3 regions of the Streptomyces sp. NPDC045678 genome follow, and region 3 is predicted to be linked to each of the others. Evidence: riboswitches for the same ligand, from Rfam matches in the RefSeq annotation. Region 3 holds a riboswitch; each other region holds the start of a gene.

Region 1 (6,873 bases), on a different contig from region 3:
CGCTCGCCAGCATGTACGCCCACCTGCGCACCCTGCGGCTCGCGGACGGCCCCGACGAGGTGCACAAGCGGGCCATCGCGCTGCGTGAACTGCGCCGCCGCGAGAACGAGCGGAGCGGCCGATGAGCGCGCCGCGTGACGGTCAGGGCTCCCTGGCCGGGAAGGTCGCCGTCGTCACCGGCGCCTCGCGGGGCATCGGTCTCGCGGCGGCCGCCGCGCTGCGCGACCGCGGCGCGCGGGTCGTGGTCACCTCGCGCAGCGAGGAGCGCGCCAAGGAGGCGGCGGCCCGACTCGGCGACGGGGTATCCGGGTTCGGCGCCCACGCCACCGACGAGGCCGCCGCGCGCGCCTGCGTCGAGCACACCGTCGCGACGTACGGCAGCCTCGACATCCTCGTCAACAATGCCGGTACGAACCCGGCGTACGGCCCGGTCGTCGACCAGGACCACGGTCGCTTCGCCAAGACGATGGACGTCAACCTCTGGGCACCGATCCTGTGGACGTCGCTCGCGGTGAAGACGTGGATGGGCGAGCACGGCGGCTCCGTCGTCAACACCGCATCGATCGGCGGCCTCACGGTCGCCCAGGACGTCGGCATCTACCACGTCTCCAAGGCCGCACTCATCCATCTCACCAAGCAACTCGCCCTGGAACTGGCCCCGAAGGTCCGCGTCAACGCCATCGCCCCCGGAGTGGTCCGCACCAAGCTCGCCGAGGCGCTGTGGGAGGAGAACGAGGCGGCGGTCGCCGCGGCCACGCCCCTCGGCCGCATCGGCGAACCCGAGGATCTGGGCGAGGCCGTGGCCTTCCTCGCCGGGGAGGGCGCCCGCTGGATCACGGGGGAGACCCTCGTGGTGGACGGCGGCCAGCTCCTCGGGGGTGGCCCGCTGTAACGCCCCGCTCACCGCTCGCCCTCCGTACCGCAGGAAGTCGCCCGATGTTCGCCCCCGCGTCACCCGCCCGCTCGGCGGGGGGTGCGAGCATTTCGCGTCAGATCGAGATCCATTCCGCGGTACCCCGAGGGGACAACGTTGCAACGCCCACGTCCAGGACGTACGTACCACCAAGGAGGGGGAGCGCGCACCGCGGTCTCCCTCACGGCGCTGCTGGCGCTGTCACTGACGGGATGCGGTGTCGCGGGGCTCGGGGGCGACGGTGACGGCGGGGACGGTGACGCGGGGTCCGAGGCCGGCGCCGCCGTCGCCGGGATCGACTGTGCCGACGCGGGCAGGGTCCAGGGGACCGGGTCGAGCGCGCAGCAGAACGCGATGAAGTACTGGATCAAGCACTATCAGAGCGTCTGCCCGAAGGTGCGGATCGCGTACAACCCGATCGGATCGGGCGCGGGCGGCGCGCAGTTCCTGCGGGGTGCGACCGCGTTCGGCGGCTCCGACAGCGCGCTCAAGCCCGATGAGGTCGAGCGCTCGAAGGACGTGTGCCGGGGCGGGCGGGCCATCGACCTGCCCATGGTCGGCGGCCCCATCGCGATCGGTTACGACGTGCCCGGCGTCGACGACCTGGTGCTCGACGCTCCCACCCTCGCCAAGATCTTCGACCAGAAGATCACTGCGTGGGACGCCCCGGAGATCCGGCGGCTCAACCCGGGCGCCGCGCTGCCGTCGATGCCCATCCGTCCCGTGCACCGGTCCGACGACTCCGGCACGACGCAGAACTTCCAGGCCTACCTGGCGGGCGCGGCCCCCGCGGCCTGGCCCCACCTCGTGGCCAAGTCCTGGCAGGGGAGGGGCGGCGCGTCCGCGAGCGGGTCGAGCGGTGTCGCCTCGGAGGTGACCTCCGGCGTCGGCGCGATCGGGTACTTCGAGCTGTCCTTCGCGCGGGCCCGCCAGATCAAGACCGTGAACATCGACACCGGCGCGCCCGCCCCGGTCGCACCGACTCCCGCGACGGCGTCGGCGGGCATCGCGGCCGCTCAGGTCGCCGGCACCGGCAAGGACATGAAGCTGAAGTTCCGCTACGGCGCGTCGACGCCCGGCGCGTACCCGATCGTCCAGGTCACCTACGAGATCGTCTGCGACAAGGGGAACCAGAAGGCGACCCTGCCCGCCCTCAAGTCGTTCCTGACCTACACGGCGAGCAAGGTGGGGCAGAAGGACCTGTCACGCCTGAGCTACGCGCCGCTGCCGGAGTCGGTCGCCGGGCAGGTACGGGACGTGGTGGACACGCTCTCCTGAGAGAAGCCGGGGGTACGTCGGGCCCCGGACCGCGTGACGGGCGTCGTCCTCCCCACCGCCGCTCCTAGGCGACCGCGGTCCCCTCCAGCTCGACCAGCTGGCCGGGGATCGCCAGGCGCGTCACCCCGAGCATCGTGGTGGTCGGTGCGACTTCGGCGGCGGCGAGCTGTCCGGCGAGCACGCCGTAGTGCTGGAAGAGGAGGTCGACGTCGGTCGTGTAGACGTTGAGGCGGACGAGGTTCGAGAGGGACATGCCGGCCTCGGCGAGCACCGCCTTGACGTTGTCGACGCTCAGCGCCAGCTGCGCCGCCATGTCGCCGTCGTGCTCGGGTCTGCCTTCTCCGCTCATCGCGGTCTGGCCCGAGAGGTACAGGGTGCGTGAGTGCCCGGAGACGAGCTCGCCCTGGTTGAAGCCCATCTCCGTCGACCAGGTCACCGGGTTGACTGCGTTTCGTTCCATGGTCCCGCTCGCTCCATTCGGTTCGGTTCACTTCGGTTCACTTCGGTTCACTTCGGTTCGCTTCGCCTGGTGGAGCCTTCCAGCAATACATGACATCTCCAGTCATGTATTTCGCTAGGATTTTCGTATGCGCGCCGACCGGTTGGTTTCCTTGGTGCTCCTCCTGCGTCGGCGCGGCCGGATGACGGCGGACGCCCTCGCCCGCGAGCTTGAGGTGTCCACCCGCACGGTGCTGCGTGACATGGAGGCGCTCTCCGCGGCCGGTGTCCCCGTCTACGCCGAACGCGGCCGACGCGGCGGGTTCGCGTTGCTGCCCGACTTTCAGACAGCGCTGACCGGACTGAACCACGACGAGGCGCTCGCCCTGCTGGTCGCCGGATCACGGCGCGGCGCCCAGCTCTTCGGCCTCGACTCGGCGCTCGCGTCGGCGATGCTGAAGGTGTTCGACGCACTGCCCGAAAACCTCCGGGGCGCTGCGGCGGGCGCGGCGCAACGCCTGCTCATCGACCCGGAGTTGGACCTCCTGGCACGGCGAGCGGACAGTGAGGAACTGCCCGAGCCGATCGTCGCCGAGGTCCGGCGCGCGGTGTTCGCGGGCCACAAACTGCGTATCCACTACGCGGCGGTGGGCCAGGCCGCGAAGTGGCGCACGGTGGACCCGATCGGCCTGGTGACCGTACGCGGCCAGGGTTACCTGTTGGCCGTGCGAGGCGGCGCCGACCGTACCTACCGGCTGTCCCGCGTGCTGGCGGCCGAGGCGCTCGACGCACCCGCGCAGCGACCGGACGCGGTCGACCTGGACCGCGCCTGGCAGGAACGCAACACGCAGTTCCGGAACGGCGGCGACCACCAGGTCGCCGTGCGGGTGCGGGTGGATCCGGAGCGACGCAAGGACCTGGTGGCCACCGCGTTGTCCGTCCGTGACGAGGAAGAAGACGTCCTCGGTGAGGGCCGACCGCGGCTGCACCTGATTTTCCAGGACGCCCGGCACGCCGAATGGGCCCTGTGGCAGCTCGCCACGCACGCGGAAGTGCTGTCCCCGGAGTGGCTCCGCACCTCCCTGCGCGATCGCGCCGCCGCGATCGCCGCGCTCTACGCAGCGCCCGCCTCGCCCCAGGTGACAGGGGGCTCGTGGGCGCCGTAGATGTGCACGCCCCCCCCGCAGGGCCACGTCGTCCTCCGGAGCTGTGGCGCGGCGCAGGGTCGGGAGGCGACGTCTGAGTACGCGTACTCATGATTCATCCCCCTTCTCTCGCGCACGCTGGACGCGTAACCCGATGAGAGGAAGACGACTGTGCGCAGCAGCATCCGAGTTCGCCCCGCGTTCCGCGCATCCGGCAGGCGCTCGGCGCGGTCCTTCGCGGCGCTCGCGCTGGCGGGTGCGGCGGCCGCCGCGGTGCTGACCGGCTGTTCCATGGAGGACGCGGTCTGCGGCGGCGGAGAGTATCCGGTCCTGCACGTGGGCAGCGGCGGGTCCGCCTGCCGGCCCGACGGCGAGGAGCCGCCGAAGGGCTACGCCCGCTACCCGGAGGGCAAGGTCCCCGAGCATGTCGGGGACAAGTGGGACACGTACTGGAACGATCACACGCTCGACGAGAACGGGAAGATCATCAAGTTGAAGGACGGCCAGTAGCGGCCTCGCCACCCAGGCCGAAAGGTGGGGGTGGACTTACTAGGACGTCCAACTATATGTTCGTGACCAGAGCCCGCGGTGCAGGGAAGCCGGTGTGAATCCGGCGCGGTCCCGCCACTGTGACCGGGGAGTGCGTTCTCGCCGAGCGATACGCCACTGACGGACGAGTCCCGTCGGGAAGGCGGGAGAACGCGCGCTGATCCGGGAGTCAGGATACCGGCCGCGGGGTGTTCCGTGTTGTCCACGAGGATGGAGCAGACACGCATGGCACCGGTCCGTACCCACGACCCAGGTGAACCGGCGAAGCGAGCGAAGGCCGCGGCCCGCGCCCGACTCCACGACGGCTTCTAGGCCTTCGCGTCCCACGACAGAACCGCCCGCCCACCTCATCCGGTGGCGCCGTCGGACTGCCGTGCCATCCCCGGACTCACCTGACGAGAGCAGGCTCTCATGGTCCGTGAACTGACACATTTCATCGGCGGCAAGCACGTGCCCGGCACGTCCGGGCTCTTCGCCGACGTGTACGACCCCAACTCCGGCACCGTACAAGCACATGTGCCGCTGGCCGGGCGGGCGGAGACCACCGCGGCGATCGCCGACGCCGAGTCCGCCCAGCGCGAATGGGGCGAGTGGAACCCGCAGCGGCGCGCCCGCGTGATGCTGCGGTTCCTGCAACTCGTCGAAGGAGAGCGGGAGTCACTCGCACGGCTGCTCTCGAGCGAGCACGGCAAGACCGTCGCCGACGCCCACGGCGACCTGCAACGCGGCCTCGAAGTCGTCGAGTTCGCCGCGGGGATCCCGCACCTCCAGAAGGGGGAGTTCACCGACAACGCCGGCACCGGCATCGACGTGCACTCCCTGCGCGTACCGCTCGGCGTCACCGCCGGCATCACCCCGTTCAACTTCCCCGCGATGATCCCGCTGTGGAAGGCGGCCCCCGCGCTGGCCTGCGGCAACTCCTTCATCCTCAAGCCGTCGGAGCGTGCGCCCTCCGTGCCGCTCCGGCTCGCCGAGCTGTTCCTCGATGCGGGCCTGCCGCCCGGCGTCCTGAACGTCGTCAACGGCGGCAAGGACGCGGTGGACGCCCTCCTGCAAGACGCGCGGGTGCAGGCGCTCGGCTTCGTCGGCTCCACCCCGATCGCCGCGCACATCTACGCCACCGCCGCGGCGCACGGCAAACGCGCCCAGTGCTTCGGCGGCGCCAAGAACCACATGATCGTGATGCCGGACGCCGACCTCGACCAGGCCGTGGACGCCCTCGTCGGAGCCGGGTACGGCTCGGCGGGGGAGCGGTGCATGGCCATCTCGGTCGCCGTCCCCGTCGGCGAGGAGACCGCCGACGCGCTCGTCACCCGGCTCAAGGAACGCGTCGCCGCGCTCCGCATCGGCCGCTCCGACGACCCGGAGGCCGACTTCGGCCCGCTGGTCAGCCGCGACGCGCTCGACCGGGTCCGCCGCTACGTGGACATCGGCGTCAACGAAGGCGCCGAACTCGTCGTCGACGGACGCGACTTCACCCTGCCCGGGCACGAGAACGGCTTCTTCGCCGGAGCCACCCTCTTCGACCGCGTCTCACCGCGCATGCGGATCTACCGCGAGGAGATCTTCGGCCCGGTGCTCTGCGTGGCCCGCGCCGCGGACTACGAAGCGGCCCTGCGCCTGCCCAGCGAACACCCCTACGGCAACGGCGTCGCCATCTTCACCAGGGACGGCGACACCGCCCGCGACTTCACGCGCCGCGTCGGCGCCGGCATGGTCGGCGTCAACGTGCCGATCCCCGTCCCGGTGGCGTACCACACCTTCGGCGGGTGGAAGCGGTCCGGTTTCGGCGACCTCAACCAGCACGGTCCCGACGCCGTCCGCTTCTACACCCGGACCAAGACCGTCACCTCGCGCTGGCCGTCCGGGCTCAGGGAAGGCGCGAACTTCACCATCCCGACGATGGGATGACCCCGATGACCCCGATGACCCCGATGACCCCGACGGGAACAGCCCTCACCAAGGACCAACTCGCCCTGGCCGAGGTCACGCTCGACTTCGCCGACGAGCACCTCGCACCGCACGCCGTCGCCTGGGACCGCGACAAGCACTTCCCCGTGGACGTGCTGCGCAGGGCCGCCGAACTCGGCCTCGGTGGCGTCTACGTACGCGAGCAGCACGGCGGTTCGGGCCTCGGCCGCACCGACGGCACCCTCGTCTTCGAGGCCCTCGCCACCGGCTGTCCCTCCATCGCCGGTTACCTCTCCATCCACAACATGGTGGCCTGGATGATCGACCGGTACGGCGACGAGAAGCAGCGCGCCCGCTGGCTGCCGGACCTGTGCACCGCCGCGTCGCTGGGCAGCTACTGCCTCACCGAGCCGGGTGCCGGTTCGGACGCCGCGGCCCTGCGGACCCGCGCCGAACGCGACGGCGACACGTATGTCCTCACCGGCGTCAAGCAGTTCATCTCCGGAGCTGGCGCCTCGCACGTGTACGTCGTCATGGCCCGCACCGGCGAGCAGGGCCCCGGCGGCATCTCCGCGTTCGTCGTCGAACGGGACGACCCCGGCCTCGCCTTCGGCGCCGACGAACGGAAAATGGGCTGGA
Region 2 (6,873 bases), on a different contig from region 3:
GGCGACGGCGTCTTCGGCCGTGGCCTGTGCGGGGACGGGAGTGGTGGCCGCGGCGTTAGAGCCGCCGGCGGCGCGGGCGATGCGCGTCGCGGGGCGCGAGCGCAGGTAGTACGTGGTCTTCAGGCCGCGCTGCCAGGCGTACGCGTACATCGAGGAGAGCTTGCCGATGGTCGGCGTCTCCAGGAAGAGATTGAGCGACTGTGCCTGGTCGAGGAACGGGGTGCGGTCGGCGGCCATGTCGATCAGACCGCGCTGCGGGAGCTCCCACGCCGTGCGGTACAGCGCGCGGACCTCCGCGGGGATCCAGTCGAATCCCTGCACCGAGCCGCTCGCCTCGCGCAGCGCCTCGCGGGTCTGCGCGTCCCACATCCCGAGCCGCTTCAGCTCCTCCACCAGATAGGCGTTGACCTGGAGGAACTCGCCGGACAGCGTCTCGCGCTTGAAGAGGTTGGAGACCTGCGGCTCGATGCACTCGTAGACGCCCGCGATGGACGCGATGGTGGCGGTCGGGGCGATGGCGAGCAGCAGCGAGTTGCGCATGCCGGTCGCGGCGATGCGCTCCCGCAGCGCCGCCCAGCGCTCGGGCCACGTCAGCTCGACGCCGTAGTGGTCGGGGTGCAGCACACCGCGCGCGGTGCGGGTCTTCTCCCAGGCGGGCAGCGGGCCACTGCGTTCGGCGAGGTCGGCGGAGGTCTCGTAGGCGGCGAGCATGATGCGCTCGGCGATGCGGGTGGAGAGCGCCCGCGCCTCGGGGGAGTCGAAGGGGAGCCTCAGCTGGAAGAAGACGTCCTGCAGGCCCATCGCGCCGAGGCCCACCGGGCGCCACCTGGCGTTGGAGCGGCCCGCCTGCTCGGTCGGGTAGAAGTTGATGTCGACGACGCGGTCGAGGAAGGTCACCGCGGTGCGGACGGTGGCGTCGAGGCGCTCCCAGTCGATGTCCTGCGCGGCCGGGTCGACGAACGCGCCGAGGTTGACCGAGCCGAGGTTGCAGACGGCCGTCTCCCCGTCGTCCGTCACCTCCAGGATCTCCGTGCACAGGTTGGAGGAGTGCACGGTGTGGCCGGGCTCCGCCGTCTGGTTGGCGGTGCGGTTGGCGGCGTCCTTGAAGGTCATCCAGCCGTTGCCGGTCTGCGCGAGGGTGCGCATCATGCGGCCGTACAGGTCCCGGGCCGACATCGTCTTCTTCGCGAGCCCGGCGGCCTCCGCCGTGCGGTACGCGGCGTCGAACGCGTCGCCCCACAGGTCGACGAGCTCGGGCACGTCGGAGGGCGAGAACAGCGACCACTGCTGGTCGGCGGCGACCCGGCGCATGAACTCGTCGGGGATCCAGTGCGCCAGGTTGAGGTTGTGCGTGCGGCGCGCGTCCTCACCGGTGTTGTCGCGCAGCTCCAGGAACTCCTCGATGTCGGAGTGCCAGGTCTCCAGGTAGACCGCGGCCGCGCCCTTGCGCCGCCCGCCCTGGTTCACGGCGGCGACCGAGGCATCCAGCGTCTTCAGGAACGGCACGATGCCGTTGGAGTGCCCGTTCGTGCCGCGGATCAGCGAACCGCGGGAGCGGATGCGGGAGTACGAGAGTCCGATGCCGCCGGCGTGCTTGGAGAGCCGCGCGACCTGGTGGTAGCGGTCGTAGATGGAGTCGAGCTCGTCCTGCGGGGAGTCGAGGAGGTAGCAGGACGACATCTGCGGGTGGCGGGTGCCGGAGTTGAAGAGCGTCGGCGAGGACGGCAGGTAGTCCAGGCGGCTCATCAGGCCGTACAGCGCGGCGACCTCGTCGACGGCGCGGGTGCTGCCCGTCTTCGTATCGGATGCGGTCTCCGCCAGGCCGCTCGCGACGCGCAGCATGAAGTGCTGCGGGGTCTCGATGACCTGGCGGGTGATGGGGTGGCGCAGCAGGTAGCGGCTGTGCAGGGTGCGCAGGCCGAAGTAGCCGAAGCGGAAGTCGGCGCCGTCGGCGAGCGCGGTCTCCACGAGCGCGTCGAGGCGAGCCGCGTGGGCGCCCACGAAGTCGGCGGTGCGGTCGGCGATCAGGCCCTCGCGGTGGCCGACGGCGATCGACTCGGTGAAGGAGCGCACGCCCTGGGAGGCGGCCTCGGCGGCGATGGAGAGCGTGAGCAGCCTGGCGGCGAGCTTCGAGTACGCCGGGTCCTCGGAGATGAGTCCCGCGGCCGCCTCGGTGGCGAGGGTCCGCAGCTCCGCCTCGTCGGCCCGGGCCGAACGGCCGCGCAGCGCGGCGGCGGCGACCCGGCCGGGGTCGGCGTCGGGGAGGTCGGCGGTGAGGTCGGTCAGGGTGCGCAGCAGCGCGGTCCCCGGCGCGTCGGTACCCTCGGCAGTCGGCGGTGACGGCGCTGACGCAGGTTCGGCAGGCGCGATGGTCACGTGGAGCTCTCCCTCGCTCGGCTCTGGGCCTGGGGGAGGGGATGGCACACACGGGCGCACCCGGGCAGGGCGGCGTACCGCGTCCACCGGCCCATTCCACGAGGCCCGGACGGTCGGCACCCGGGCCGGACGGCACGGGTGCACTGCCGGCAGGTCTTCGGACTCCGCGCACGTCAAATGCGTACACGTCTACCGTTGCGGGACAGTTCCGGACTTGCACCGGATTCCCCTGCGGCGACAGCGAGCACGAGCATACATCTTGTGCTGGGTCTGGGTGACAGCCCCATATCTTGTGTCGGAGTGCACGAGAACGGGCCGCCGGATTTCTCCGGCGGCCCGCATGACGTACGCAGGGAAGGGTCAGTGCCCGCCCGGTGCCCCCACCGTGGCCGGCGGCAGTTCCTCGATGACGCCGGGGTCGCCCGCGTCCGCCGTGTAGTCCTCGGGAGACGTCTCGTCGATGCCCTCGGGCGCCTTCAGCGCCTTCAGGACGAAGGTCAGGACCACGGTCACGACGACGTTCAGGACGAACGCGGTGAGGCCGATGTAACCGATCTCGCCGATGCCCGGGATCTCGTCGGACGAGCCGCCGAAGTGCTTCTGCGTCGGCGACGCGACGCCGTACGCGGCGACCGTTCCGTAGACCATGCCGACCGCCCAGCCCGCGAGAAGCGCCCAGCGGTGGAACCAGCGCGTGAACAGGCCGCCGACCAGCGCGGGCATCGTCTGCAGGATCCAGATGCCGCCGAGCAGTTGGAAGTTGATCGCGACCGTCTTGTCCATGGTGAGGACGAAGACGAGCGCGCCCACCTTCACCAGGAGCGAGACCAGCTTGGAGATCCTGGTCTCCTGCGCGGGTGTCGCCTCCGGCTTGATGAAGTCCTTGTAGATGTTCCTGGTGAAGAGGTTCGCGGCCGCGATCGACATGATCGCCGCGGGCACGAGCGCGCCGATGCCGATGGCGGCGAAGGCGACACCGGTGAACCAGTCGGGGAACATGTCCTCGAACAGCTGGGGGATGGCCAGCTGGCCGTTCTCGACCTTGACCCCGGCCGCGATCGCCATGAAGCCGAGCAGCGCGAGCAGGCCCAGCATCAGCGAGTAGAGCGGCAGGATCGTGGTGTTGCGGCGGATCACGTCGCGGCTCTTGGAGGAGAGCGTCGCCGTGATCGAGTGCGGGTACATGAACAGCGCGAGCGCGGAGCCGAGTGCGAGCGTGGCGTAGGTCCACTGCCCGGCCTCGCCCGGCGCGAGCCCCGCGACGGGCTTGCCCGCCGCGTCGTTCGCCGCCGAGAACTTCTCGTTCGCCGCCTGGAAGATCTCGTCGAAGCCACCGAGCTTGATCGGGATGTAGATGATCGCGACGGCGATGACGAGATAGATCAGACCGTCCTTCACGAACGCGATCAGCGCGGGCGCGCGCAGCCCCGACGAGTAGGTGTACGCGGCGAGCACCGCGAACGCGATCAGCAGCGGCAGGTCCTTGATGAACCAGTTGGTGTCGGGGCCGCCGCCGATCCCCATGACGTCCAGGACGGCCTGGATGCCGACCAGTTGGAGCGCGATGTACGGCATCGTGGCGAGGATGCCGGTGACGGCGACCGCCAGCGAGAGGCCCTTGGAGCCGAAGCGCCCGCGCACGAAGTCCGACGTGGTCACGTAGCCGTGTTTGTGCGAGACCGACCACAGGCGCGGCAGGAAGGTGAAGATCAGCGGGTAGACAAGGATCGTGTACGGCACGGCGAAGAAGCCGGCCGCGCCCGCCGCGTAGATCGCCGCGGGGACGGCCACGAACGTGTAGGCGGTGTACAGGTCGCCGCCGAGCAGGAACCAGGTGACCCAGGTGCCGAACGAGCGGCCGCCGAGGCCCCATTCGTCGAGGCTCTGCTCGTTCTCGGCCTTGCGCCAGCGGGCGGCCAGGAAGCCCATGACGGTGACGGCGAGGAAGAAGAAGACGAAGACGCCGAGCGCGACGCCGTTGACGCCGCCCGATGCGAGTGTGGTCACTTTCCGGCACCCCCATGAGCCTGCGCGGCCTTGCGGGCGCGCTGGTCACGCTGCCACAGCTTGTACGCGATCATCGTGAGCGCCGTGGAGACGAGCACCCAGAGCATTTGGTACCAGTAGAAGAACGGGATGCCGATGAAGGTCGGGTCGATCTTCGCGTACGACCCCACCCAGAGCATTGCCACGAAGGGCGCGACAAGGCAGGCTGCGATGACCACGCGGACCGGTGTGACCACCGGTCTGTTCACTTCAGGCGCATCTGACATATCGCGGCTCCGTTCCCTCACTTATCCCATGCTTAACGTGCGGGAAATCTAAGCCACAGTCTCGCTGTATGGAACCCCTGTCCGGATAACGGACGGGTCGCGTTGTCGTGAGTTGCCTGCTCAGTTGCCTGCTCAGTCGCCTGTTCAGCAGCAGCGGAAGCCCCGGCGCGGGTCCGACTCCTCCCGCTCCGTCCGCATGCGCTCAAATGCGCGGCGGCTGGGGACGGTTGCCGCCGGATGCTCCTTCCGTACGTGCGCCACGTACCGCTCGTACGCCGACTCGTCGGTCATTTCCCGTACGTACCAGCGCATCCAGCGCATGCCGCGCAGCAGCCACGTCACGGCGCCACCTCCCGCTTCTCCTCCCGCTTCTCCTCCCGTTTCTCCTCCTGCTTCTCCTCCCGGGTCGCGAAGAGCTCCGCCGGAGCCGTCAACTTCGACTCCACGTACGGCGCTTCGCTCAGCCGTGACGCCGCGGGGTCGCGGACGTGCTTGATGCATATCCGTGCCGCGTCCACGATGACGACGACGATGAGCAGGGCGAGCGCCGCCGAAAGAACGCCGTCCACCGTGGAGTTGGTGACGACGGTGTGCATGTCGTCCATGGTCTTGGCGGGCGGCAGGATCTTGCCGTCGTCGATGGCGTCCTGGTAGTTGGCGCGCTGCTGGAAGAAGCCGACGCGCGGGTCGCTGGAGAACACCTTCTGCCAGCTCGCGGTGAGCGTCACCGTCGCGTCCCAGACGAGTGGAATGCCGGTGATCCAGGCCCACTTGAGCCGCCCGGACTTCACGAGCAGCGTGGTGCAGACGGCGAGGGCGACGGCGGCGAGGAGCTGGTTGGCGATGCCGAAGATCGGGAAGAGCTGGTTGATCCCGCCGAGCGGCTCGTGCACGCCGACCCACAGGAAGTAACCCCAGAGGGCCGTGACGACGGCGCTGGTGAACACGAGCCCGGGCTTCCAGCTCATCCTCCGGAAGGGCTTGTAGACGTTCCCGAGCATGTCCTGCAGCATGAAGCGGCCCACGCGCGTGCCCGCGTCGAGCGCGGTCAGGATGAACAGCGCCTCGAACATGATCGCGAAGTGGTACCAGAAGGCCCGCATCGAGCCGCCGGTGACCTTCGAGAAGATCTCCGAGACGCCGACCGCGAGCGTGGGCGCGCCGCCGGTGCGCGAGAGCAGCGAGGACTCCTCGACGTTCTTCGCGGCCTGCGCCAGGTCGGCCGGCGAGATGGCGTACCCGAAGCCGGCGACGGCCTTCGACGCCTCCTGGACGGTGTCGCCGACGACTCCCGCCGGCGCGTTCATCGCGAAGTACAGGCCGGGGTCGATGATCGACGCCGCGACGAGCGCCATCACCGCGACCGACGACTCCATCAGCATGGAGCCGTAGCCGATCATGCGGACCTGCGTCTCCTTCTGGATCATCTTCGGCGTCGTGCCCGAGGAGATCAGCGCGTGGAAGCCGGACAGGGCGCCGCAGGCGATGGTGATGAAGACGAAGGGGAAGAGCGAGCCCGCGAAGACCGGCCCGTCGCCGCGCGAGGCGAAGTCGGTCACCGGGTCCATCTTCAGCGTCGGCAGGGTGACGACGACGCCGAGCGCGAGCAGCACGATCGTGCCGATCTTCATGAAGGTGGAGAGGTAGTCGCGGGGCGCGAGCAGCATCCACACCGGCAGGATCGAGGCGATGAACCCGTACGCCACCAGCCAGACGACCAGTGTCGACGGCGCCAGCGTGAAGGTGTCCGCGAGGGACGACTCGGCGACCCAGCGCCCGCCGACGAGAGCGAGCAGCAGCAGCGCGATGCCGATCAGCGAGACCTCGCTGACCCGTCCCGGCCGCAGCACCCGCAGGTAGAAGCCCATCAGCAGGGCGATCGGGACGGTCATCGCGATGGAGAAGGTGCCCCACGGAGACGCGGCGAGCGCGTTGACGACGACGAGCGCGAGCACCCCGAGCAGGATGATCATGATGGCGAAGGTGGCGAGCAGCGCGGCGGCCCCGCCGACCGGGCCGATCTCCTCGCGCGCCATCTGCCCGAGCGACTTGCCGTCGCGCCGCGTCGAGAAGAACAGCACGACCATGTCCTGCACGGCGCCCGCGAAGATCACGCCGGCGATGATCCAGATGGTGCCGGGCAGGTACCCCATCTGGGCCGCGAGCACCGGCCCCACCAGCGGTCCCGCGCCCGCGATCGCCGCGAAGTGGTGGCCGAGCAGCA
Region 3 (6,873 bases):
CGTCCGGGCCGCGCCCGGACCCGACGGCATGGTGGTCTCCGCGGTCGGCTACCGCACCGAGGGACAGCGGCCCGGCCTGCACCGGGGCCTCCCCTCGCCGTACCTGACGTTGATCTTCTCCCTGGACGGCGCCATCGCCACCGGCAGCACCCCGGACCGGGCGACCGGCGCGGACGCGACGCGCACCGACATCGTCGTGGGCGGCCTGCACCAGAGCCCCGCCTACGTCGTACAGCCCGAGCACGAGGCCGGCATCCAGCTCGCCGTGCACCCCCTCGCGGCCCGCGCGCTCCTCGGCCTGCCCGCGGCCGGACTCACCGGGCAGCTCGTCGTCGACGGCACGGACGTCCTCGGCGACCCGGCCGCCGCGATCCGCGAGCGGCTGTGCGAGCTGGACCGCTGGGAGGACCGCTTCGCCCTCCTCTCGGCGTACCTGCGGCGGCGCGCGGCCGCGGCGGAGGACACCGCGGGAACCGTCCGCCCGGAGGTCGCGGAGGCCTGGGCGTGGCTGGCCAGGCACCGGGGCGCGGGCACGCTCGGCGGCCTCTCCCGGCACGTCGCGCTCAGCGAGCGCAGGCTGACCGCGCTGTTCCGCGCCGAGACGGGGCTCACCCCCAAGCAGGCGGCCCGCCTGATGCGCTTCCAGCACGCCAAGGCCGCGGTGGCCCGCGCGGTCGCGGCGGGCGCGCCACCGGACCTCGCCCGGGTCGCGGCCGACACCGGGTACTACGACCACTCCCACCTCGTACGCGACTTCCAGCAGTACACAGGGATGGCGCCGACCGGCTGGTTGGCCGAGGAGTGCCGGAATATCCAAGCCGGGGCGCACGGCCGGGGCGAAGAGTAGAGCCATGGACACCAACCGGAACACCACACCAGAACAGCAGCTCAGCACGCCCGCCCCGGCCGTCTGGCCGGGCCTCCAGGCACAGGACGCGCCCGCCCTGATCGACTTCCTCGTCGGCACCGTCGGCTTCCTGCGGACCGCCGTCTACGAGGACGAGGGCCGCGTCGCCCACGCGCAGCTCGACTGGCCCGAGGGCGGCGGCGTCATGCTCGGCTCGTACGACCCGGCCAACGCGGCCACCTGCGGGCGGCCCGGCACCGCGGGCGCCTACGTCGTCACCGACCACGTGGACGACCTGTACGGCCGACTCGTCGCCGCCGGCGTGAAGGTCATCAGCGAGATCGAGGACAAGCCCTACGGAAGCCGCGAATTCGGCATCGAGGACCCGGAGGGCAACCGCTGGTCCTTCGGCACCTACCGGGGCGAGCCGAGGCCCGCACCGGGCGCGTAAAACCGCGTGATAACTTGCGCAAGCCAGTCAAACCCACACCTGGGCCAGGGAATCCGGTGCGAATCCGGAACTGACGCGCAGCGGTGAGGGGGGACGGGCGGGGCCACGGCCACTGGGTGTCGCGAGACGCCCGGGAAGGCGCCCCGCCCGGCCGATCCCCGAGTCCGAAGACCTGCTGGCGCCCTCCGGCCGCTCACCCGGCGGCGGGGGTCCGACGCAGGCCAGGCTCCGCGTATGAGCCGTGACACCCAAGGGATCACGTGTCCTCGAAAGCCCGTATACCCGCCCTCCTCTGTGCCTGCCTCCTCGCACTCACCGCATGCGGCGGCGGATCGACGGACAAGACCGCGGGGTCCGCGGACCAGGCGGACAGAAGCGCCGGCGGCTACCCGGTCACGGTCACCTCCTGCGGCAAGGAGGCGAAGGTCGCGGCGCCGCCGCAACGGGCCGTCTCCCTCGATCAGGGCTCCACGGAGATCCTCCTCTCGCTCGGCCTCGCCGACCGCATGGTGGGCACCGGCACCTGGACCGACCCGGTCCTGAAGAACCTGGAGAAGGACAACGCGAAGGTCGAGCGGCTCGCCGACCGCTACCCCTCGCTGGAGAAGGTCCTCTCCAAGGAGCCCGACTTCGTCAGCGCCTCCTTCCTCTACACGGTCGGCAAGGGCGGCGTCGCCGACCGCGCGAAGTTCGACGAGCTCAACGTGCCCGTCTACGTCTCGCCCAGCGACTGCGCGGGCAAGGACAACGACGGCGGCGGCGACGGCAAACGCGTCAAGACCCTCACCATGGACACCGTCTACGGCGAGGTGCGCGACCTGGCGAAGGTCTTCCACGTGGAGAAGCGCGGCGAGAAGCTGGTCGCGGACCTCAAGGCCAGGGTCACGAAGGCCACCGAGGACATCGACGCGTCCGCCGCCTCCGACACGAAGCTCCTGTACTGGTTCGCCAACTCCGACGCCCCCTACATGGCGGGCTGCTGCGGCGCCCCCGGCATCATCACCCGCGAACTCGGCGCGAAGAACGTCTTCGACGACACCCACGAGGAATGGCCCCAGATCAACTGGGAGACCGTCGCCGACCGCGACCCCGACGTCCTCGTCATCGGCGACCTCACCCGCAAGTCGCAGTCCGCGGAGAGCGCCGCGGCGAAGATCAAGTTCCTGGAGACCAACCCGGCGACCAAGAACCTCACCGCAGTGAAGAAGAAGCGGTACGTCCTGCTCAGCGGCCAGGCCATGAACCCCACGATCCGCACGGTCGACGGGATCGAGCAAGTGGCGGCGGGGCTGCGGAAGTTCGGGCTGGCCAAGTGAGGAAGGCGTCGTCCGGTACGAGGGGCGGGGCCGCCGCCGACACTGTTCCTGACACCCCGGCCGCCGTCTCCGCCGCACCCACCGCCGCCACCTCTGCCCGCGCCCGGCAGGCGCTGCTGTGGCTGGCCGGAGCGGCCGCGCTCGTCCTCTCCGTCTCCGTGGCCGTCACCATCGGCCCCGCGGACATCTCCGTGCCCGACGTGTGGTCCACCGTCGCCGCGCACCTCGGCTGGGGCGAGAGCCCGCTCACCCCGATCAGGGACGGCATCGTCTGGAACCTGCGGATGCCGCGCACCGTGCTCGCCGCCGTCTGTGGCGCGGGCCTCGCGGTCTGCGGGGCGGTCATACAGTCCCTGCTCCGCAACCCGCTCGCCGACCCCTTCGTGCTCGGGGTGTCGTCCGGGGCGTCCACGGGAGCGGTCGCGGTCGTCGTCCTCGGGGTCGGCGGGGGAGCGGTGTCCGTCTCCGCGGGCGCCTTCGCGGGCGCGCTCTGCTCCTTCGCACTCGTCCTGCTCCTGAGCCACACCCTCGGCGACACCACGGACCGGGTCGTGCTGTCCGGCGTCGCGGCCATGCAGCTGTTCTCCGCGCTCACGTCGTTCGTCGTCCTCACGGCGGGCGACGCGGAGACGACGCGCGGCGTGCTGTTCTGGCTCCTCGGCTCGCTCAGCGGCGTCGGCTGGACCGACGTGTGGCTGTGCGGCGCGGTGCTCGTGGCCGCGCTCGTCATCTGCCTCGGCCATGCCCGTACGCTCGACGCCTTCGCGTTCGGCCCGGAGGCCGCGGCGGCGCTGGGCGTCCGCGTGGCCCGCACCCGGCTCGTCCTGCTCTGCACGACGGCGCTGCTCACCGCGGCGCTGGTCAGCTCGGCGGGCGCCATCGGCTTCGTCGGCCTGGTCCTGCCGCACGCGGCCCGCGCGGTCGTCGGCTCCGGCCACGCCAGACTCCTCCCGGTCACGGCGCTCGCCGGAGCGGTCTTCCTGGTCTGGGTGGACACGCTGGCCCGCACGGCCCTGGACCCGCAGGAGGTCCCGGTCGGCGTGGTGACCTCACTCATCGGCGTACCGGCGTTCGTGGCGGTGCTGTACCGGACGCGGAGGGCGACGTGACCTCTCCGAGTACCGTCTCCGGCCTGCGAGCGGACCGCGTCAGCAGGGAAGCGGGCGGCCGACTGATCGTCGACGGCGTCAGCCTCGCCCCACCCGCGGGCGCCACCGTCGGGCTCCTCGGCCCCAACGGCTCCGGCAAGTCCACCCTCCTGCGGATCCTCGCGGGTGTCCTCGCCCCGGCGTCCGGGGTGGTCACCCTGGACGGCCGCACCCTGCCCGACACGGGCCGCCGCGCGGTGGCCCGGCGGATCGCCGTGGTCGAGCAGCACGCGGCGACGCAGGTCGAGCTGACCGTACGGGACGTCGTACGCCTCGGCCGCATCCCGCACCGCCGCGCCTGGTCGACCCCCACGCCCCACGACGAACACGCCGTACGCGAGGCCCTCGCACGCACCGGACTCACCGAACGCGCCGCCCAGGCCTGGCACACGCTCTCCGGCGGCGAACGCCAGCGCGTCCAGATCGCCCGCGCCCTGGCCCAGGAACCCCGCGAACTCCTCCTCGACGAGCCCACCAACCACCTGGACATCCAGCACCAGCTGGACCTGCTGTCCCTGGTCACTGAACTCCCCGTCACGAGCGTGATCGCCCTGCACGACCTGAACCTGGCGTCGATGTTCTGCGACCACCTGCTGATCCTCAAGGAGGGCACGGCGTACGCGTCGGGCACGCCGACGGAGGTCATCACGGAGAAGCTGATCGCGGAGGTGTACGGGGTGCGGGCGGTGGTGACGCTCGGGGAGGACGACGGGCACCCGTCGGTACGGTTCCTGCGGTCCCTACGGGGATAAAGGGTTTCACCACGTCGGCGCGACGACGCAGACTGACCGCGTACGAGGACGAACAGTGCGCCGTGCACCGCACGAGACACCGGCCGTGCACCGCACGAGGCACCGGCCGTGCACCGCACGAGGCACCAACGGAAGAGGGCGGGCCGCACCAATGATCGTGATCGCGCACCTGAGCGACACCCACATCGACACCACACCGGCGGACGGCGGACGCAGCGTCGACCGCACCCGGGCCGTGATGGAGTACCTGAACACCCTCCCGTACGACCTGGACGCCGTCATAGCCACCGGCGACATCGCCGATCACGCGACCCCGTCCGAGTACGAGGCGGCCCGCAAGCTCCTCTCCACCCGGCACCCGCTGCTGACCTGCCCGGGCAACCACGACGAGCGCCCGGCGTTCCGCGAACACCTGCTGGGCGAAGGCCCCCTGACCGGCCCGACGAGCACGGCCCCGGTGAACACCGCCCACGCCACGGACCGCTTCACCCTGGCCCTGTGCGACACGTCGGTGCCCGGCGAGGACCACGGACGCCTGGAGGACGAAACCCTGGACTGGCTGTCGGCTCTCCTCGCCGACACCCCGCCCACCCGCCCCGTCCTGATCGGCTTCCACCACCCGCCGATCCCGCTCAACACGCCCTACGTGGACGGCATCCGCCAGTTCGACGAGCACCGCCTGGCCGACCTGACGTCACGCCACCCGAACGTCACGGCGTTCCTCGCGGGCCACGCGCACACCCCCGCGGCGACGACGTTCGCGAACCGCCCCCTCCTGGTGGCCCCAGGAGTGGTCTCGACCCTCCGCCTCCCCTGGGAACCCCAGTCCCACCCGACCCACCACGTCCACCGCGACCTGCCCCCGGCGGTGGCGTTCCACGTCCTGGACGACACGGGCCGCCTGACGACGCACTATCGCCCTGTTTCTGACACCTGACGGTCACGCGACCACAGTTGCAGAACGCGCCACGACCATGCGCGCCCCGGGCGCGGCAGGACCAGTACCGGTTCCTCACGTTGCAGGATCTCGGAATTCCGCTCTCGGTTCGGTCTGATCTCGTCGATGTGGGAGAGCTGGTAGCGGGGGCCGTCGGAGACGTCGGCGACCACGGCGCTGCGCAGCGCCACCCGGACGTAGGTGCCGTCCCGCCTGGCGAACCGGACCTCCGCGCAGCCGCCTTGGGGTGAGGTGCCGAGCAGGGTGCCGATGTCGTCCGGGTGGACGAGGTCGGCCAGTGAGTATCGCCGCATGACGGAGGCGGGGCGGCCGAGCAGTCGGCACAGTGCGTCATTGGCGCGGAGGATCCTGCCGTGGCGGTCGCCGCCCATCTCGGCAAGGGCGATGCCGGAGGGGGCGTACTCGAATGCCTGGCGGTACGACTCCTCGCTGCTGCGCAGTGCTTGCTGTTCACGTTCGAGGCGTACCAAAGCGCGCTGCATATTGGCCCGCAGCCGGGCGATGCCTATGGCCGTGCCGGCGTGGTAGGCGTACCTCTGCAGATGGTCGCGGCTCTGGGTCGTGGGTCGAAGCCCGTCACGCGGCATGTCGACCGAGATGACTCCGGCGAGTTCGTTCAAATAGCCGGCCGTGTACATCGGGGCGAGAAGGCGGTCCTGCGGGTGCCACTCGTGCTCCGCGCGGGGGGAGGGTCCTTTCGTGCGCCACTGCGGCACATCGTCATCGTCCAGCACCCAGCCTTCGGTGTACGGGATGAACCGGAGCAAGTCACCGCCGTCGCCCATGCTCAACCGCCGATCCCATGCCGTGCGAGAGGCCACACGGCCCGTCATCGCGGCCTCGGCGGCCGGATCGCCCGCCACGGCGGCGACCACCAGATCTCCGTCGGGCCGCACCAGATTGACCGCGGCGAGCTCATACCCGAGATACGCGACGACACCGTCGGCGATGGCCTGCAAGGTGTCGGCCAGGCTGCGGCTGGTGTAGAGGTCGGCGATGGCCTGGTCGGCCCTGAGAGCGCGATCGCTGTCCGCGCTCGCATCCGCACCGGTGCGAGGGTCGCGTTGCTCGGAGTAGGCGGCGTTCCGGATGAAGGGGACCTGCCCGAGCTGGTTGCGGCACAGGCGCTGGGGCTCCGGCCGCTCCCTCGTGACGAGCCGGGTGCGGAGACGGCTGAAGATGGCGTCCAGGGTGAGGAGTTCCGTCTCGCCGGGGATTCCTTCTTGGAGGATGGAAGCCCACTCACCGGTGAAGGCCGTCACCGGTTCCCCCGGCGGCGCCAGCGCGACCGCCGTTTCCGCCGCGGCGGCGAGGAGGTAGGTGCCGTCCAGTTCCAGGGCGGGTGCGTCCGACTGGACGCCGAAGGCTCGGGCGCTGTAGCAGCAGTCGAGGACGACGATG

Evidence for each region. Region 3 has a riboswitch for cobalamin ahead of AC07DO_RS04495 (ABC transporter substrate-binding protein). Riboswitches for the same ligand answer to the same signal wherever they lie in the genome.
Region 1: linked by a shared signal. The riboswitch ahead of AC07DO_RS31405 (CoA-acylating methylmalonate-semialdehyde dehydrogenase) and the one ahead of AC07DO_RS04495 (ABC transporter substrate-binding protein) in region 3 are both predicted to bind cobalamin.
Region 2: linked by a shared signal. The riboswitch ahead of AC07DO_RS23075 (ribonucleoside-diphosphate reductase subunit alpha) and the one ahead of AC07DO_RS04495 (ABC transporter substrate-binding protein) in region 3 are both predicted to bind cobalamin.

The regions. Positions count from the first base shown of each region.
Region 1 covers NZ_JBWKJS010000010.1:64,046-70,918, forward strand. Annotated here, with positions in the region: gene AC07DO_RS31375 (acyl-CoA dehydrogenase family protein) at 1-125, shown strand, start outside; gene AC07DO_RS31380 (SDR family oxidoreductase) at 122-892, shown strand; gene pstS (phosphate ABC transporter substrate-binding protein PstS) at 1,031-2,191, shown strand; gene AC07DO_RS31390 (RidA family protein) at 2,256-2,651, opposite strand; gene AC07DO_RS31395 (helix-turn-helix transcriptional regulator) at 2,779-3,795, shown strand; gene AC07DO_RS31400 (SCO0607 family lipoprotein) at 3,946-4,284, shown strand; cobalamin riboswitch at 4,344-4,523, shown strand; gene AC07DO_RS31405 (CoA-acylating methylmalonate-semialdehyde dehydrogenase) at 4,735-6,234, shown strand; gene AC07DO_RS31410 (acyl-CoA dehydrogenase family protein) at 6,240-6,873, shown strand, end outside.
Region 2 covers NZ_JBWKJS010000006.1:444,582-451,454, forward strand. Annotated here, with positions in the region: gene AC07DO_RS23075 (ribonucleoside-diphosphate reductase subunit alpha) at 1-2,376, opposite strand, end outside; cobalamin riboswitch at 2,508-2,630, opposite strand; gene mctP (monocarboxylate uptake permease MctP) at 2,737-4,383, opposite strand; gene AC07DO_RS23085 (DUF3311 domain-containing protein) at 4,380-4,649, opposite strand; gene AC07DO_RS23090 (CstA-like transporter-associated (seleno)protein) at 4,794-4,970, opposite strand; gene AC07DO_RS23095 (carbon starvation CstA family protein) at 4,988-6,873, opposite strand, start outside.
Region 3 covers NZ_JBWKJS010000001.1:1,026,314-1,033,186, forward strand. Annotated here, with positions in the region: gene AC07DO_RS04485 (helix-turn-helix domain-containing protein) at 1-847, shown strand, start outside; gene AC07DO_RS04490 (VOC family protein) at 852-1,298, shown strand; cobalamin riboswitch at 1,306-1,492, shown strand; gene AC07DO_RS04495 (ABC transporter substrate-binding protein) at 1,559-2,614, shown strand; gene AC07DO_RS04500 (FecCD family ABC transporter permease) at 2,728-3,723, shown strand; gene AC07DO_RS04505 (ABC transporter ATP-binding protein) at 3,720-4,514, shown strand; gene AC07DO_RS04510 (metallophosphoesterase) at 4,666-5,451, shown strand; gene AC07DO_RS04515 (caspase, EACC1-associated type) at 5,427-6,873, opposite strand, start outside.